3 regions of the Burkholderia lata genome follow, and region 2 is predicted to be linked to each of the others. Evidence: riboswitches for the same ligand, from Rfam matches in the RefSeq annotation. Region 2 holds a riboswitch; each other region holds the start of a gene.
What was found. A riboswitch is a leader RNA that binds a small molecule or an ion and turns the genes downstream of it on or off. The one in region 2 is predicted to bind cobalamin.

Region 1 (6,356 bases), on a different replicon from region 2:
AGTTCGGCCGACGCGCCCTGTCCGTACGTCAGATGCTGCTTGCCGATTTTCTCGCCGACGGTCACGACGATCCGCTTCCAGCCCACCATCGTGCCGAGGCCCAGTGCGATCGCGACCGCAACCTTCACCCAAGTCGGAATGAACTTGGTTGCGTGGTCGAGCTGCTTGCGATAGTTGTCGATCGCGAGCTTGTCGTCGGCGGCGAACGCGGGCTGACCGGACTTCTCGATCAGGCGGATTGCTTCGGATACCAGATACATCGTGTTGCGCACGTTGTCGACGTCACGCTGCGGCACGGCCGCCATCGAGCCCGATGCACCGACCGCGGTCGCGAGCGACGTGGACAACTGCTGCACGGCGGGGATCACGGCCGGCGTCAGTTCGCGATGCTGGACGTAAAGCTCGACGTCAGCGCGCGGGTTCGCGGACGGTGCGACGCCGTTCGTGTACTTCCCGAACGTCGCGGCTGCCTGGTTCGCGACCGCTACGAAGGTCTGCGTCTCGGCCGGCGTGACGGCCTTGTTCAGCGCGTAGGCGGCCGGCACCGTGCCGATCAGGATCAGCATGATGAGGCCCATCCCTTTCTGCCCGTCGTTCGAGCCGTGCGCGAACGACACGCCGGTGCAGGTCAGGATCAGCAGGCAGCGAATCCAGAACGGCGGCGGCTGATCCTTCGGCGGCTCCTTGTACAGCTCCGGAATCTTCACGAGGGTTTTCAGCACGAGCAGCAGCAGCGCCGCGCACAGGAAGCCGACGATCGGCGAGAACAGCAGCGACTTGCCGACACCGAGCGCCTGGCCCCAGTCGACACCGCTCGTGCCGGACGGCCCGTGCATCAGCTGGTTCATCAGCCCGACGCCGATGATCGACCCGATCAGCGTATGCGAGCTCGACGACGGCAACCCGAAATACCAGGTCGCGAGGTTCCACACGATCGCGGCGATCAGCAGCGCGAACACCATCGAGAAGCCCGCACCGCTGCCCACCTGCAGGATCAGCTCGACCGGCAGAAGCTGCAGGATGCCGAACGCGACAGCACCGCTCGAGATCATCACGCCGAGGAAGTTCCACAGGCCGGACCAGATCACCGCGACGTTCGGCGTCAGCGAGTGCGTATAGATCACGGTGGCCACCGCGTTCGCGGTGTCGTGGAAACCGTTGACGAACTCGAAGCCGAGCGCGATCAGCAGCGCGGCGCCGAGCATCAGGTACGGGAACAGCGATCCTTCGCGCATCGGCGACAGATCGTCGATCAGGTGCGTGGCGATATAGATTGCACCGATCGCGAGCACCAGCAGGAAGACGGCATAGCCGAGCTGCCTGGTGCGCTCGACGGAACCCGAATTGTTCGGGGTAGACGAAGCAGGTTGATTCATGACGGTATCTCGTAAGGGAACCGCGACCGATCCTAGCTTCGGCTAGCAGTCAGTTTGATGACAGCAGGGACAACGAACGGAGTGTCTTACAGCGACGTAAGGTGAGCGTCGCGATTACGATGCGACGCATCGGCTTGCGTCGTGGTCCACAAAGTGAACGCAACACGGCGGGAGGCTATGTGGCAGTGTCGCGCCGATCGTCGTCGGCGATCAACATCCATCCGTGCGGCGACGCAGCGAATGTCGTGCACGACAGCGGTGCGACGTCGATGCGGGTTGCCGCGCCGGGATCCATCCGCAGCGCATGCGCGACGGCCGCGCGAACGATCGGCGCATGCGTGATGGCGACGATGTCGCGGCCGTGTTGCAGCGCGTTCAACCATGTGCCGGCACGGCGCATCGCTGCGTCGAACGATTCGCCGCCGTGCGGCGACGCGGACGGATCGCCGATCCACGCGCTCAATTCGTCAGGCATGTCGCGCGCGAGGTCGTGCAGCCGCTTGCCACGCCAGTTCCGGTAATCGATGTCGCGCAGTGCGTCATCGACGTCGGCGTGCAGGCCGAGCGCATCGGCGGTCTGCACCGCACAGCGGGCCGGGCTGCACAACACGAGCGCGCCGGTCACGCCTGTCCACCGGTCGCGCAGTGCCAAGGCTTCGGCGAGCCCGTGCGCGTCGAGCGGATCGTCGTCGGGAAACGTGCCGGTACGCATCGCGCGGGTCGATGCGTGTGCGATCAGGCGCAGCGAGGCATGCATGTTCATGTCGTGTTTCGGATGACCCGGGACGGGTGCGTTCGTTCACCTGTCGCCGCTTCAATACGCGAACGTTCGCGCGTACAATTCGCCCGATACGAAACGCGGAAGCCGGTTCAATTCCGGCGCGGTCGCGCCACTGTAACCGGTGATCCATGATCCCGGAAGCCAGACCTGCCTTCGTACCCATCCAACATTTGTCGGGGCGCGATTCCCCTGAGGTGCATCCATGAGCGAAGCAGTGCTGAAGCCGGCGGTCGTGCCGGCGCCCATCCCCGTCCGTGAATTGTTGCCGTGGGCCGTGTTCGTCGGCCTGATCCTGTTGCTCGCGATTTACTTCGTCGGCGCGGAACAGGGTGCGACGTCGCTCGTGCCGGGCATGTACGTCCACGAATTCGTCCACGACGGTCGCCATCTGCTCGGCTTCCCCTGCCACTGACGCGGAGTTCATGATGGTCGGAAAGCTGCTCATGCGCGGGATGCTCGCAGGCATCGCCGCAGGCCTTCTCACGTTCGGTTTCGCGAAAGTCGTCGGCGAACCGCAAGTCGATCAGGCAATCTCCTTTGAAGAAAAACTCGATGCCGCCAAGGGCGACGCGCCGGAACCCGAGCTAGTGAGCCGCCACACGCAGGCCGGCCTCGGTCTGCTGACGGGCGTCGTGACCTACGGCGCGGCATTCGGCGGACTGTTCTCGCTGGTCTTTGCGTACGCGTATGGCCGAGGCAGCCGCCTCCCGGCACGGCCGCTGGCCGCGTGGCTCGCGCTGGCTGCGTTCATCGCCCTCGTGATCGTGCCGAACATCAAGTACCCGGCCAATCCGCCGTCGGTCGGCGACCCGGACACGATCGGCTATCGCACGGGCCTGTTCTTCCTGATGATTGCGATCTCGATCGCGACGATGGTGTTCTCGGTCAACGTGCGCCGCCACCTGCTGGCAAAGCTCGGCCAATGGAACGCGTCGATTGTCGCGGGGCTCGTGTTCGTCGCGATCATCGCGGCCGTGCAGCTCGGGCTGCCGTCGATCAACGAAGTGCCGGCAGCGTTCCCGGCCGCCGTGCTGTGGAAGTTCCGCGTCGCGGCGATCGGCATGCAGGTGATCACGTGGACGACGATCGGCCTGCTGTTCGGCGCATGGGTCGAACGCACCGAACGCGTCGGCATGCGCGCCGCCTGACGCGCATCGCAACGGGGCGCGTCTAGCGCAGCATGCGCGGCGCGCTCCACGTCGATTCGCGCGCCAGCGCGACGAACGCGGCCAGATAGTCGATCGACGCATCCGCTTCGCGGATGCCGAGGAAGATCTGCTTCGCAATTCCCTTCTTGCCGAGCTTGACCGGCACGACCGGCATCCGGTCGGCGTATTCGTCGGCCAGCCATCTCGGCAGCGCGGCCACGCCGCGCCCGCTCGCGACCATCTGCAGCATGATGTCGGTCGTCTCGATCGACTTGTGCCGCTTCGGCACGATGCCGGCCGGCGTCAGGAACTGGTTGTAGATGTCGAGCCGGTCGGTTTCGACCGGGTAAGTGATCAGGATCTCGTCGGTCAGCTGTTCGGGCGTCACGTAGTCGGCGTTCGCGAACCGGTGTGAATCGGCGACCACCAGCACCTGCTCGTAGTCGAACACAGGGTCGAAGCGCAGGCCCGGCTTGTTCAGCGGATCGGGCGTCACGAGCACGTCGATGTCATAGCCGAACAGCGCGCCGATGCCGCCAAACTGGAAGCGCTGCTTCACGTCCACGTCGACGTCGGGCCAGCGCGACAGGTAAGGCGACACGACCTTCAGCAGCCACTGGTAGCACGGGTGGCACTCCATCCCGATGCGCAGCGTGCCGCGCTCGCCTTTCGCGTACTGCTTCATCCGCTCCTCGGCGAGCTCGAACTGCGGCAGCAGCCGGTTCGCCAGCTTCAGCAGATACTGCCCGCCCTGCGTGAGCCGCAGGCCGCGACCCTCGCGATCCCAGATCGGCGTGCCGAGCTGCTGCTCGATTTTCCGGACGGTATGGCTGAGCGCCGATTGCGTGAGATGCAGCGTATTGGCGGCCGCGGTCAGCGAGCCCTGGCGCTCGACCTCACGAATGACGACGAGATGGAATCGTTCCAGCATGGATTTCGCTCGCGCAACGAATGCATGAATAACTTTAATGGATGAATGAAATAATGCCATTTTATTTCATGATTTGAAATCCCTATGATGATTGCCGGACCTTCAATTTCTCTTCTGGACGGCGCTCATGGTCACGACACACAACCTCGGTTTTCCGCGCATTGGCGCCAAGCGCGAACTCAAGTTCGGTCTTGAACGCTACTGGAAGGGCGAATCGTCGCGCGGCGCGCTGAAGGCGCTCGGCGCCGAGCTGCGCCAGCGTCACTGGAACGACCAGCGCGACCTCGACCTGGCCCCGGTCGGCGACTTCGCGTTCTACGATCAGGTGCTCGACATGAGCTTCACGCTCGGCAACCTGCCGAAGCGCGTGCAGGGCTTCCACGGCGACGCGCTCGACAACTATTTCCGCGTCGCGCGCGGTCGTTCGGCACAGTCGGCGGAAGAGCACGCCGCGTGCTGCGGCGGAGTGTCGGCCGGCGAAATGACGAAGTGGTTCGATACGAACTACCACTACATCGTGCCGGAGTTCCACGCGGACACGAACTTCTCGCTTGACCCGTCGCGCCTGCTGCAGCAACTGGCGGAAGCGCAGGCGCAGGGCGTGGCCGCGAAGCCGGTGATCGTCGGCCCGGTCACGTACCTGTGGCTCGGCAAGGCGAAGGACGATTCGGACCGCCTCGCGTTGCTGCCGAAGCTGCTGCCGGTGTACGGCGCGCTGCTCGATACGCTGACCGCGCAGGGCGTCGAATGGGTGCAGATCGACGAACCGATTCTCGTCACCGAACTCGACGCGGCATGGCAGCAAGCCTTCAGGACCGCGTACGCTGCGCTCGAAACGCGTCGGATCAAGGTGCTGCTCGCGACGTACTTCGGCCAGTTGCAGGGCAACCTGGCGCTCGCGACCTCGTTGCCGGTCGACGGCCTGCATGTCGATGCGATCAACGCACGCGACGAAGTCGACGCGCTGGCGCGTGAACTGCCGGCCGAGCGCGTGCTGTCGGTGGGCGCGATCAACGGCCGCAACATCTGGAAGACGGACCTGAACGCGACGCTCGACTGGCTCGAGCCGCTCGCGAAGCGACTGGGTGATCGCCTGTGGCTCGCACCGTCGTGCTCGCTGCTGCACGTACCGGTCGATCTCGCGAGCGAGGAAAAGCTCGATGCGGAAATCCGCTCGTGGCTCGCGTTCGCGCTGCAGAAGCTCGACGAACTGAAGGTGCTCGCGACCGCACTGAACGAAGGCCGCGACAAGGTGGCCGATGCGCTGGCCGCGAACGCCGCCGCGATCCATTCGCGTCGCCACTCGCCGCGCGTGAACAACCCGGCGGTGAAGGCTGCAATCGCCCGGATCGACGCGCAGCTCGGCAACCGCGTGAGCCCCTATACGCAGCGCGCGCCGAAGCAGTCGGCACGCCTGAACCTGCCGGCGTTCCCGACGACGACGATCGGCTCGTTCCCGCAGACCGGCGAAATCCGCCAGGCTCGCAGCCAGTTCAAGGCCGGCACGCTGGATGAAGCCGGTTACCGGAAGGCGATGCAGGCCGAGATCGAACGCAGCGTCCGCGAACAGGAGTCGCTCGAACTCGACGTGCTCGTGCACGGCGAAGCCGAGCGCAACGACATGGTCGAATACTTCGGCGAGCAACTCGACGGCTACGCGTTCAGCCAGTTCGGCTGGGTGCAGTCGTACGGTTCGCGCTGCGTGAAGCCGCCGATCCTGTTCGGCGACATCAGCCGCCCGAAGGCGATGACGGTCGAGTGGATCACGTATGCGCAGTCGCTGACGAACAAGCCGATGAAGGGCATGCTGACCGGCCCCGTGACGATCCTGAACTGGTCGTTCGTGCGCGACGACCAGCCGCGCTCGGTGTCGTGCTACCAGCTTGCGCTGGCGATCCGCGAGGAAGTGCTCGACCTCGAGAAGGCCGGCGTGCGCGTGATCCAGATCGACGAGGCTGCGCTGCGCGAAGGGCTGCCGCTGCGCCGCGCGCAGTGGGGCGAGTACCTGAAGTGGGCGGTCGAATCGTTCCGCATCACCGCGAACGGCGTGCAGGACGATACGCAGATCCACACGCACATGTGCTATTCGGAGTTCAACGACATCATCGCGTCGATCGCCG
Region 2 (6,356 bases):
CTCGATCGGCAGGATCTCGAAGTCGGTCACGCGGTGGCTGCCGTGCGCCCATTTCGGCCGCACGCCGAGCAGCGCGAACGCCTGCGCGATGTCGTCGCCGCCGGTGCGCATCGTCGCCGTGCCCCAGACCGACAGGCCGATCGCGCGCGGATAGTCGCCGTGATCCTGCAGATGACGCTCGATCAGTTGCTGCGCGGATTTCAGGCCGAGCGACCACGCGGCCTGCGTCGGCACCGCGCGCGTGTCGACCGAGTAGAAATTGCGGCCCGTGGGCAGCACGTCCGGGCGGCCGCGCGACGGCGAGCCGCTCGGCCCCGGCGGCACGAAGCGGCCGTCGAGCCCGCGCAGCAGCTGGCGCATTTCCTCGCCGCCGCATGCGTCGAGCGCGGGCAGCAGCGTCGCGCGGACGCGCTCGATCACGGCGAGCGTGTGCGGCCAGTCGCCGGGAGGCGTCGCGTCGGTGCACGGGTCGCCGTCGTCGGCCGCACACAGCCCGTCCAGCCATTGCTGCGCGAGCCGTTCGAGCCGCTCGCGCGTATCGCCCGCGTGGCGCCACGGCGATGCGTCGAGCGCCTGCAGGATCGCCGGGCGCGGGCCAACCCACGGCGCGGCCCAGTCGGCCGCGAGCGGATCGAAGTCGTCGCCGAGCATCAGATCGCGCGCGAGCGCGCCGATCAGCCCCGCACGCAAGCCCTTGCCGTCGCCCACCGGAAAACGCGCGAGCGCGAGCAGCGTGTCGCGTCGCTGACGATCGATCGGCGATTCGCCGAACACGTGCAGCCCGTCGCGAATCTGCGCTTCCTTCAGTTCACACAGCCACGCATCGACGCGCGTGAGCAGCGCATCCTCGTCGCCCGTATCGCGCGGCGGCGACACACTCAGTTCATCGTGCAGCCGATGCTCGGCGATCGTCGCGAGGATCGTCTTGCGCAGCAGCTTCGCGCGCCGCGCATCGACCATCAGCGCTTCGTAGTATTCGTCGACCTGCCGCTCGAGATCCTGCAGCGGGCCGTAGTTTTCCGCGCGGGTGAGCGGCGGCATCAGGTGATCGATGATCACGGCCTGCGCGCGGCGCTTCGCCTGGCTGCCCTCGCCCGGATCGTTGACGATGAACGGATACAGGTGCGGCAGCGGCCCGAGCGTCAGGTCGGGCCAGCACGCGTCGGACAGCGCGACGCTCTTGCCCGGCAGCCATTCGAGGTTGCCGTGCTTGCCGAGGTGGATGACCGCGTCGATGCGATACGCATCGCGCAGCCAGAAATAGAACGCGAGATACGCGTGCGGCGGCACGAGATCCGCGTCGTGGTAACTCGCATAGTCGTTCTCGCCGCGCGAGCGCGACGGCTGGATGCCGACGAACACGTTGCCCGCGCGCCAGCCGGCGATCGTGAAACGCCCTTGCCGCAGCGTCGGGTCGGCTTCGGGCGGCCCCCAGCGTTCGTTCAGCGCATCGCGCACGGCCGCCGGCAGCCGCGCGAAACGCACGACGTAGTCGGCCAGCGGGAAGCTCTGGAACGCGGGGCGCAGCGCATGCACGGCCGCGTCGTTGGTCACGCCTTCGGTGAGCCGCGCGATCAGCGCGTCACCGTCGGGCGGCAGGTCGGCCACCGTGTAGCCCGCATCGCGCAGCGCCGCGAGCACGCGCAGCGCGGACGCCGGCGTGTCGAGCCCGACGCCGTTGCCGATCCGCCCTTCGCTTTGCGGATAGTTCGCGAGAATCAGCGCGACGCGCTTGTCGGCATTGCCGAGCGTGCGCAGCCGGCACCAGCCGCGCGCGAGCGCCGCGACGAACGCGATCCGCTCGGCGTCCGGCTGGTAGCGCACGACGTCGACCTCGGTGAGCGGGCAGCGGTACGCGAGCCCCTTGAAGCTCACCGCGCGCGTGACGATGCGGCCGTCGACCTCGGGCAGCGCGATGTGCATCGCGATATCGCGCGCATGCAGGCCCTGGTTGTCGGCCACCCACGCGTCGCGATTGCCGCCGGACAGGATCACCTGCAATACCGGCGCATCGCCGGCGAGCACGTCGTGTTCGGGGCTGTCGATCGCGCCGGCCGCGAACGCGGTCGTGTTCAGCACGAGCGCGACGTCGTGCGTGTCGCACAGCTGCGTGATGACTTCGCGGCTCACCGCGTCCTTCAGCGACGTGACCGCGATCGGCAGCGGATTCAGTCCTTCCTCGACGAGCGCATCGGCCAGCGCATCGAACACGGCCGTGTTCGCGGCCTGCCAGTGCGCACGATAGAACAGGATCGCGACGACGGGCGCGCCGGGCGTCCAGCGCGGCCGCCAGTCGTCGACGCTCGCGCGGTCGCGCGCCGGGTGATACAGCGCCGCGGCCGGCAGCGGGCGCGGCAGCTCGGGTTCGTCGCCGAACCCGAGCGTGTGGAATGCAATGCTGCGCAGCAGCGCCCCAGCGTTGTGCACGCCGCCTTCACGCAGGTAGCGCCACCACAGCCGGCACAGGTCGGGCGCGACGGTGCTCTTCGCGACGAGGTTCGGATCTTCCTGCAGGTCGCCCGAGAACATCGCGAGCTGCTGCCTGCGCTTCGACGCGAGCGACACGGCCTGCTCGATCCCGTACGGCCAGTACGCCTCGCCGCCGAGATGATCGATCACGACCGACTTCGCATGCTGCAGCACGTCGTCGACGTAGAAATCGACCGACGCCGGTTGCCGCAGGAACGTGACGTTCGCGAGCCGCACGCTCGGGAAACCGGCCGGCAGATGCGGCACGACACTCGCGAGCAGCGACAGCGTCGTGTCGGCCGAGCTCAGGATCACGATGTCGGCCGGCTGCTGGTCGATCCGGACGACGCCCTGCGTATCGTCGACGAAGCCGCCCGGCGTGGTGCGCAGCAGATGCATCGTGCGTTACGCCTGTTGCGGCTCGGCCGCGCACGCGGCGTCGAACGCGCGTTGCAGCACGGTCGCGTCGAGATCCTCGCCGATCAGCACGAAGCGGCTCGCGCGCGTTTCGCCATCCTGCCAGCGACGGTCGAAATAGCTGTCGAAGCGGCGGCCGACGCCCTGGATCACGAGGCGCATCGGCGCGCCGGGCAGCGCGGCGAAGCCTTTCGCGCGATAGATCGTGTGTGCCTCGACGACCCGCTGCAGCGCGGCGATCGTCGCTTCGCGCGTGCCGGCGTCGCCCGATACGACCACCGAGTCGAAATCGTCGTGATGGTGATCGTGATCGCCGTCCTCGGCCGAGCCGTGATGGTCGTGACGCAGGTGGATCGTTTCTTCCGATGCCGATTCGAGGCCGAGCAGCATCGCGAGATCGAGCTCGCCGCGCGTCGCGCGCACGATCTTCACCTGCGGCGGGATCTCGTCGCGGATCGCGGTTTCGATCTGCGCGAATTCCGCATCGCCGACGAGATCGGCCTTGTTCACGATCACGAGATCGGCGGACGACAGTTGATCGGCGAACAGCTCGTGCAGCGGCGATTCGTGATCGAGGTTCGGATCGGCGCGGCGCTGCGCGTCGACGGCCTGCGGGTTTTCCGCGAACTGGCCGCTCGCGGCGGCCGGCCCGTCGACCACGGTCACGACCGCATCGACCGTGAAGCTGTTGCGGATCGTCGGCCAGTTGAACGCCTGCACGAGCGGCTTCGGCAGCGCGAGGCCGGACGTCTCGATCAGCACGTGGTCGATGTCCGCGCGGCGCTCGACGAGCGCTTCCATCACCGGATAGAACTCTTCCTGCACGGTGCAGCACAGGCAGCCGTTCGCGAGTTCGTACAGCTGGCCCGCCGCTTCGCCCTGCGCGCCGTCGGCATCCTCGCAGCCGATGCCGCAGCCCTTGAGGATTTCGCCGTCGATGCCGAGCTCGCCGAATTCGTTGACGATCACCGCGATGCGGCGGCCTTCGGCGTGCTGCAGGATGTGGCGCATCAGCGTGGTCTTGCCGCTGCCGAGAAAGCCCGTGACGATCGTGACGGGAAGCTTGCGAAGGGTCATGGTAGGTCCTGTGTCGAAAATGGAATCAGGCCGGGATCGTCGCGTCGAAGGCGGCGTGGCAGTTCATCTGGCGGATCGCAGGCATGCCGCCGCGCGATCCGGACGGACAGTCGCGGGACGGGCGGGACGACGAATCGGACATGGTGCTTCCTTGCGAACGGTCGACATCGTGAATGCCAACACGGCGGCTGCCGGCCCGGCTCGCGCTGCCTGCCGTTTGCCTCGCCGGCCGGCGCGGGTTCGCGCGGGGGCACATCGGCGGAGGAAGCGGGCAACACGCGGGCGTCGGGCCTGCTGCGGCCGTGGACGATGCGCCGCCTCCCCGCGGCGCTGAACCCCAATGTTTAGGCCGGTATCCGGGCTGACGAACACGCCGCTTCGCCTTCCCGGATGCGCACAGCATCCAGTGGCGGTCGTCCGCATGCGCGCGGCATGCGGCGAAGCGGCGTTGCGACGCGCATGGGCGCGACGCGTTCGCTTACCGTTGCGGGGGCAGCACAGGTTGGCTCGACTGCGGCGCAGGCAGGCTCCCTGTTTCCCGTTTAACTGCGCGCACCGGAGCGGCGCGCGCGAGCACCAAAACGCGTGCGAGTGTAGGCGGCGCGGGCGAGAGCGTCAAGGCAGCGTCGGAGCCGGACGAGGCAGCGTCCAGGGACGGATGTGCAGACGATTGACGTGGCCGCGGAGATTTGTATACCGTCTTGTCCGGATGACGCCGTGTCGCCCAATTCAGGCGGCGCCTGACTGAACCGGCTGCATCGCCAGACTTCCATCGATTGGGGTTCGACATGAATGTCTCACGCATCGCACGCTACGGAATTGCGGCTCTGCTGATGCTCCAGCTTTCGATTGCGTTCGCGGCGGACTACCGGATCGAACGATGCGACAACCTGATCACGGTCGACCCATCCGGCAAACGCGTGATCAAGGTCGATCTGTCGATCAAGTTGCTGACGGATGCGGCGATCGCCCGCTTCGGCCAGTATGTGCTGTCGTACAACGCACAGTTCGCGAAGGTTGACGTCAATTCGGCGCAGACGGTACATGCCGACGGCTCGACGGTTTCGGTCGATGCTGCACAGGGCATCTTCGATCGTCCGGCACCCGTCGCGATCGCCGCGCCGCAATTCAGTGCAGAGCATTTGCGTATCGTCACGTTTCCCGCGCTCGCAAAAGGCGATTCGATCCGGCTGTCGTACACGCTGGCCGACACCGACACGCTGTTTCCCGGCAAATTCAGCGTGCAGCTCTCGTTTCCGCCGATCGAGGACTATCGCTCGGCGAACGTCACGCTCGACACGCCGGACGACATGCCGGTCGCGATCGACGCGCGTGGCATGCATCAATCGGCCGACGCGTCCCGCGACGGACGCCGGCTCCGTTCCTATCATTACGAAACGCCGCCGTCCGGCCCGCTCGACGAGCAAGCGAACACGGTGGCGTGGACGGATATCGGCCCCGTCTTCATCGCGAGCAACTTCTCCGGCTACGCGGAAATCGCCCACGCCTACCATATCCGCGCGTTCGATCAGCAGCAGCAGGACGACGCGATCCGCCAGCTCGCAAATTAGTTGACCACCGGGATCGCGGATCGGCGCCAACAGGCGATGCGGTTATACGCGTGGGTCGCACGCAACATCCGTTATGTCGGCGTGTATTTCGGCGCCGGGCCGGTCGTTCCGCATCGCGCCGACACGGTTCTCGCCAACCGCTACGGCGACTGCAAGGATCAGGCGACGCTGCTGTCCGCCCTGCTCGATGCAAAGGGCATCGAGAGCCATACCGTGTTGGTCAATCTCGGCAACCGCTATCGGTTGCCGGCCGTACCCGATGTCCTGACGTTCAATCATGCGATCGTATGGCTGCCGGAATTCGACGTGTTTGCCGACACCACGGTCGGCGTGCTGCCGTTCGGCGCACTGCAGTTCGAGGCGAGCGGCAAGCCCGCGCTCGACACCTCGACCGGCCAGTTGATCGTCACGCCGCCGCAGAACGGCCACAACAGCCGCTCATTGCTGGCTTATGCGGTCGATCTCGATCGTGACGGCAATGCGACGATGACGGGCGACATCACGCTCGACGGCCAGGAAGTCCAGCGGGCGCGCCAGATGTTCATCCACGTCCAGCCGAAGCGGCTTGCCGACGAGATGCTGCGCCGCTACGGCCTCGCGGGCGAGTTGCAGATGAGCCCGCGTCATCTCGACGACCTCGACCAGCCGTTCTCGATCGCATTGCACGGCGATCTGAACCAGTTGGCGCTGATGCCCGGCCCCGCGGCATTTGCGATCCCGTCGCTGCCCAACTTCGGTCAGATCCGGAGCTTCGCCGATTTCGTGCTCCAGGAGAAAAGCAAGGTATTTGAAGGCGTATGTGCCGGAACGCGGCTCGAGGAG
Region 3 (6,356 bases), 1.1 Mb from region 2:
CTCCGCCGGCGAGGAAGTTCGCGACCATCTGCGCGGTCACCGCTTGCGGATAAGGACTCACGCCCTCGACGGCAATCCCGTGATCACCGGCAAACACGATCATCACCGGACGCTGCACGACCGGCCGCTCGGTGTGCTGGATCAGGCCGATCTGCAGCGCGATCGCCTCGAGCTGGCCAAGGCTGCCGGGCGGCTTGGTCTTGTGGTCGATCACGTGCTGCAGGCGCTTGCGCAGCACATCGTCGAGCGGCGCGATCGCGGGCGGGAAGTGGGTCGAGGTCGTCATCGAAAAGCCGTGTCGTTGGCGCGGTGTGCGCCGCGCATCGGAAAAGAAAGGGTCATTGTCGCTCGGGCCACGCCGGCAGCAGCGCATCGCGGCCATTCTCGCGGATCAGCACGAGCGGATAACCGAACGCATCGCTCGCGCGCTCGGGCGTCAGCACGTCGTGCACGGGGCCGGCCCACGCGTGGCCGCGGCCGTCGAGCAACAGCGCATGCGTCGCGAAACGCCGCGCGAGATTCAGATCATGGCACGAGAACAGCACCGTGCGCGGGCCCGCGTCGAGCCATGCGGCCAGCGCGGTCAGGCAATCGATCTGGTGATGCAGGTCGAGATGCGCGAGCGGCTCGTCGAGCAGCATCAGCGGCGCATCCTGACACAGCGTCGCGGCCAGCGCGACGCGCTGGCGCTCGCCGCCCGACAGCGACAGCACGTCGCGCGACGCCAGAGCCGTGAGATCGAACGTCGCCAGCGCGTCGCGCGCGGCCGCGCGATCGCCGTCACGCTCCCAGCCCCAACCCCCGAGATACGGAAAGCGGTTGAGCAACACCGTGTCGAATACGGTCGCGCTGAATGCGTCGTGCAGTTGCTGCGGCATCAGCGCACGGCGCTGCGCGAGTTGCTCGGGCGGCCATGCGGCAAGCGGCCGGCCGTCGATCTCGACGTGTCCGCCGGCCGGCGGCTGCAGCCCCGCGAGTGTCGCGAGCAGCGTCGTCTTGCCCGCGCCGTTCGGCCCGGCGACGCACCAGATTTCGCCGGGACGAAACACCTGGGTGAAGCCGTCGAGCAGCGTGCGCGCGCCGGCCTTCAGCGTCAGGCCGACGGCCGCGTAGTTCATGTCACCGGCCGTGGCGTGCAGTGCGGCCCCCGTCATCGCATCGGCCTCCTCAACAACATCCACAGGAACACCGGCACGCCGATCAATGCGGTCATCACGCCGACCGGCAGTTGCGCGGGCGCGATCGCAGTGCGTGCGAGCAGGTCGGCCGCCATCACGCCGCCGCCGCCCGCGAGCATCGCGGCCGGCAGCAGCATCCGCTGGTCGTTGCCGAAAGCGAGCCGCAGCGCATGCGGCACGACGAGGCCGACGAAACCGATCGTGCCGGCCGTCGTCACCGCGGCCGCGGCGGCCAGCGATGCGACGAGATAGATCCGCACGCGCAGGCGCGCAACGGGCACGCCGAGCGCGAGCGCGGTCGCATCGCCGCGCAGCAGCACGTTCAGTTGCGGCGCGGCCGGCAACGCGACGCATGCGGCCAGCAACAGCGCACCGCACGCGAACCACGGCGTGGTCACGCCGTTCAGGTCGCCGGTCAGCCAGAAGATGATCCCGCGCAATCGTGCATCGGGCGCGAGCGACAGCAGCAGCGTGACGAGCGCGCCCCACCCCGCCGCGATCACGACGCCCGTGAGCAGCAGCCGCGGCGAAGCATCGCGCGATTCGCCGCGCCACAGCTCGCGGCGCGCAAGACCGAGCACGAGCGCGACCGACACGAGCGAGCCGGCAAACGCCGACGCATCGACGAGCCACCACGCGCCGCCCGCGATCATCGCGACGAGCGCAAAGCCGGCTGCGCCACCCGACACGCCGAGCACGTACGGCTCCGCGAGCGGATTGCGCAGCAGCACCTGCAGCAGTGCACCGGCCAGCGCGAGCAGCGCGCCGCATGCGAAGCCCGCGAGCGCGCGCGGCAGGCGCAGCGTGCGGACGATATCGGCGAACAGCGCGTCGCCGCCATGCGGCACGAGCGACGCGAGCGCCTGCCATGGCGACATCGGCACGCTGCCGATCGACAGTGACGCGACGAACAGCAACGCGACCGCTGCAGCCAGCAGGGCCCAGATCGCGGTGGCGCGCGCGGCGCTCATGCCGCGTACGGCGCCGCACACGACGTGCGGCGCACCCGCTTGCGGGTGCCGGCCGGTCGTGACTTGAGCGCCGCGCGGACGATTGGGGTCAGCATCGAAGAAGATTCCGTGAAGCATTGCGCGCCCCGCCTCCCCGCAGGCCGCGCGTCACGAAGCCCGTGCGGGCTCCCCGTCTCGGCCGGTATCCGGGCTGGCGGCGGTCCGGCTCGCCTTCCCGCGCGATGACGCGCAGTGGCCCGCGTCCGCATGCAGAACCTGCACGTGAAACGCGCCCGAGCCGGCCTGCGTCATCGGACGCGGCCGCTTACCGTTGCGGGGGCAGCGCAGGTTGGCGGGCTTCCGGCGCCCGCGCCCTGCTTCCCGTTTAACCGCGCGTTCCACGCGCGAGCACCGAGGCGGCGCCAGTTTAGGAGCGGGTCGCGCGAGCGTCAAGGAAGCGTCCGGACACGCACAGGAAGCGCTGATTCGCCGCAAGAAGCAGGGGTGTTACGACTGGAAACGTTACAGATGTCGGATTGCGCGTTATTCCGCGCTAAAATGCTGGGTCTTTAGAGGACGCAGCAAATGCTCAACGAACTCGAAACCCTATCTCAAAATATTGGCCGTCTGATTTCGCTGAACAAGCGCTATCACTCGGAACGGCTCGCGCTCGAGGAGCAGGTCGCGCAATTGCGCGCGGATGCGGACGCTGTCCGCGCGGAACTCGCGCAACTGCGCGACGAACGCAATGCACTTGCGGCCGAGCGTGACACGCTGTCGGCAAAGATCGACGACGCCCAGGTGAAACTGAACGCGATTCTCGAAAAGCTGCCGCGCTCGAAAAGTGCGGAGCAAGCCGACAACCAGCTCGACCTGCTGGATGGGCAGGCGCGTGCGGATGGCGATGACGCGGCCAGCCACGGAGAACATGCATGAGCACCAAGCAGATCGAAGTCTCGATTCTCGGTCAGGCCTATCGGCTCGCCTGCTCGGCCGAGACCGAAGCGGCACTGCTCGAAGCGGTCGCGCGTGTCGACGCCGAAATGTCGAAAATCCGCTCGAACAGCTCGGTACGCGGCACCGATCGCATCGCCGTGATGGCGGCGCTGTCGCTCGCGTCCGAATTGCTGCGGCTGCAAACGAGCGTGCGGCACGGTGAAGCATTTCCCGCGGAGGAAATCCGTCGTACAATGCACCAGATGAACGAACAGCTCGGCGCGGTGCTCGCACAGCACGAGACGCAGTAACGTTTTAATCGATGCGTCGATTCCGCTTGATCTCGGCGATCAACGGTGGTCAAATTGGCGCATCGAATCACAGTTCAGTCAGCTTCCCTGCCTGGTTCGCCAAGGTCATATATTCCTTGAACCAATGCCATGTGCACGGTTGCGGAAATTTGTAGCACGGGCGCGCGCGTCACTCTGTCTGATGTACCCGAAGTGCTGCTAACTGCGACCAATTCTGAACCTCAGGTTCAGGATGCCGGCCTAGCGGCCAAGGCGGGGGCCTATCCAACGGCATCGGGCGAAGCCCGGTGCCGTTTTCTTTTGTAGCAGCCTCTTTCTGCGTCGATCACGATCCATGCAATACTGGCTGATGAAGTCCGAACCGGACGAAGCAAGCATCGACGATCTCGCCAACGCACCGCAGCGCTCGCTGCCGTGGACCGGCGTGCGCAACTATCAGGCGCGCAATTTCATGCGCGACACGATGAAGATCGGCGACGGCGTGCTGTTCTATCACTCGAGCTGCCCCGAGCCGGGCATCGCGGGCCTCGCCGAAGTGTCGTCGACGCCCTACCCCGACCCCACGCAGTTCGATCCGAAAAGCCCCTATTACGACCCGAAGTCGACTCAGGAAGCACCGCGCTGGCTGCTCGTCGACGTGTGCTACGTGAAAAAATCGCCACTCGTGCCGCTTGCGGCGCTGCGCGAACACGACGAACTCGCCGACATGCGCGTGCTCGCACGCGGCAACCGGCTGTCGATCACGCCGGTCACGCGCGCCGAATGGCGCTTCATCACCGAAAAGCTGATGAAGTAGGCGCACGCCAAAGGTCAAATCTGGTCAGTACGCACCGCCGCCACGGAACTCGCGGCACTTTCGCGCGGCCTAAGCAACCGCTGTCGGCCGATCAGGCCGGCTGTCGTTTTTTTCGTCGCGCGGTACGCCCGCGTCGTGCACGCGCGATCCGCGTGTACGCCCTCGCACAAGGAGTCCAACAATGACCAAGAAATCCGCACTCGCGCTGTCGCTCGCCCTTGCCGCCGCCGTTCCCGTCGCGCTGACGCTCGCGTCGACCACCGCGCACGCGCAAACCGCGAACCCGCACTTTCCGGAGCCGGCAGGCGTGCTGTCGCTGTCGTCGCAGGCCAGCGCCGACGTGCCGCAGGACATCATCCACATCACGCTGTTCTACGAGCAGCAAGCCAAGGATCCGGGCAGCCTCACCGCTCAGTTGAACCAGCGCGCCGACGCAGCGCTGTCGCAGGCGAAGGGTGTATCGGGCGTCACCGCACACACGGGCGCATTCTCCGTGTACCCGAGCACCGATCGCGACGGCAAGATCTCCGCATGGCGCGGCCGCACCGAGGTCGCGCTCGAATCGCGCGATTTCGCGGCGGCGTCGAAGCTTGCCGGCCAGTTGTCGAACCTGATGCAGGTCGCGAACGTCGAGTTCTCGCTGTCGCCCGAAGCACAGCGTGCCGCCGAGCAGAAGCTCACGACCGAAGCGATCAAGTCGTTCCGCGCCCGCGCGGACGAAGCCGCGAAGGCATTCGGCTACGGCAGCTACACGATCCGCGACGTGAACGTCGGCGGCGGCCGCAACGTGCAGCCGTACCCGCGCATGATGGCGATGGCCGCGGCGCCGATGGACAGCGCGAAGATGAGCGCACCGATCGCAGTCGAAGGCGGCAAGGCCACCGTGTCGGTCACCGTCAACGGCTCCGTGCAGATGAAGTAACGCACAGCGCACGGCAGTCCGAAATGAAAAACGCCGGCCCTCGGGCCGGCGTTTTTCATTGACCTGCATGTTGCCGATGCACACGCCGATCGCGCGTGCATCGGCGCCGCATCACGCAGCGGCATTCGCCGCGCGGCGGCGATACGCCCAGACCATCAGCGCGACGCCCGCGAGGATCATCGGCAGCGACAGCCACTGCCCCATCGACAGGCCGAGCGCGAGCAGGCCGAGGAAGTCGTCGGGCTCGCGCGCGAACTCGACCGTGAAGCGTGCGAGACCATAGCCGATCAGGAACAGCGCGGACACGGCGCCCATCGGCCGCGACTTGCGCGCGAAGAGGAACAGCGCGAAGAACAGCACGATGCCTTCGAGCGCGATTTCATAGAGCTGTGACGGATGGCGCGGCAGCATCTGGTATTGCATGAACACGTCGGCGAGATGCCACTTCTCGACGAGTTCCGGATGCTTCGGCAACCATGCCGCATCGTCGCGCATCGCGCCCGGGAACAGCATCGCCCACGGTGCGGACGGGTCGGTCACGCGGCCCCACAGTTCACCGTTGATGAAGTTGCCGAGCCGCCCGGCCGCGAGCCCCGTCGGCACCATCGGCGCGACGAAATCGGTGACCTGCAGCCAGTGGCGCTTGCGCTGCCACGCGAACAGCATCATCGCGAGCGTCACGCCGAGGAAGCCGCCATGAAACGACATGCCGCCTTCCCACACCTTGAACACGTCGAGCGGATGCGAGAAATAGAAGTCGGCCTTGTAGAACAGCACATAGCCGAGCCGGCCGCCGAGCACGGTGCCGAGCACGCCGTAGAACATCATGTCGTCGATGTCCTTCGCGGTCCAGCCCTGCGCCGCGACGTGCGGCAACTTCAGGCGGATCCGGCCGACGACGATCGCCGCGATGAAGCCGACGAGATACATGAGCCCGTACCAGCGCACGGCCAGCGGCCCGAGATGGATCGCAACGGGGTCGAAATTCGGGTGAATGATCATGGGTTAGCGAAGAAGTTTTCGAATGCGGTACGGCCGTCGCAAACGCGCAGCACCGCGCGTTGGACGGCACCGGTGCGTCATCGTTCACGTCACGTGGCGAGGCCCTGCGCGCGCACGACGTCGATGAAGCCGGCCAGCACGGGGCTCACGTCGCCGGTGCGCCACACGAGGCCTGTCTCGACGACCGGCGCGTGATCGGCAAGCGGCCGGTAGACCACGCCGGTGCGCCGCAGGTTACGCAGCGATTGCGGCACCAGTGCG

Region 1: it holds a riboswitch for cobalamin, as region 2 does, so the genes downstream of both, BCEP18194_RS24585 (CbtB domain-containing protein) here and cobW (cobalamin biosynthesis protein CobW) in region 2, are expected to answer to the same signal.
Region 3: it holds a riboswitch for cobalamin, as region 2 does, so the genes downstream of both, BCEP18194_RS19110 (FecCD family ABC transporter permease) here and cobW (cobalamin biosynthesis protein CobW) in region 2, are expected to answer to the same signal.

What each region holds. Positions count from the first base shown of each region.
Region 1 is NC_007511.1:389,304-395,659, forward strand. Features, by position in the region: gene BCEP18194_RS24575 (inorganic phosphate transporter) at 1-1,376, opposite strand, end outside; gene BCEP18194_RS24580 (histidine phosphatase family protein) at 1,552-2,139, opposite strand; cobalamin riboswitch at 2,189-2,326, shown strand; gene BCEP18194_RS24585 (CbtB domain-containing protein) at 2,360-2,569, shown strand; gene BCEP18194_RS24590 (CbtA family protein) at 2,583-3,305, shown strand; gene BCEP18194_RS24595 (LysR family transcriptional regulator) at 3,328-4,236, opposite strand; gene metE (5-methyltetrahydropteroyltriglutamate--homocysteine S-methyltransferase) at 4,364-6,356, shown strand, end outside.
Region 2 is NC_007510.1:1,816,869-1,823,224, reverse strand. Features, by position in the region: gene cobN (cobaltochelatase subunit CobN) at 1-2,868, opposite strand, end outside; gene cobW (cobalamin biosynthesis protein CobW) at 2,875-3,963, opposite strand; cobalamin riboswitch at 4,294-4,559, opposite strand; gene BCEP18194_RS14135 (DUF3857 domain-containing protein) at 4,797-5,534, shown strand; gene BCEP18194_RS14130 (transglutaminase-like domain-containing protein) at 5,571-6,356, shown strand, end outside.
Region 3 is NC_007510.1:2,899,730-2,906,085, forward strand. Features, by position in the region: gene cobT (nicotinate-nucleotide--dimethylbenzimidazole phosphoribosyltransferase) at 1-286, opposite strand, end outside; gene BCEP18194_RS19105 (ABC transporter ATP-binding protein) at 339-1,154, opposite strand; gene BCEP18194_RS19110 (FecCD family ABC transporter permease) at 1,151-2,266, opposite strand; cobalamin riboswitch at 2,309-2,559, opposite strand; gene BCEP18194_RS19115 (ATPase) at 2,714-3,064, shown strand; gene BCEP18194_RS19120 (cell division protein ZapA) at 3,061-3,375, shown strand; RNA gene ssrS (6S RNA) at 3,457-3,638, shown strand; gene BCEP18194_RS19125 (EVE domain-containing protein) at 3,710-4,171, shown strand; gene BCEP18194_RS19130 (SIMPL domain-containing protein) at 4,353-5,093, shown strand; gene lgt (prolipoprotein diacylglyceryl transferase) at 5,205-6,095, opposite strand; gene BCEP18194_RS19140 (LysR substrate-binding domain-containing protein) at 6,185-6,356, opposite strand, start outside.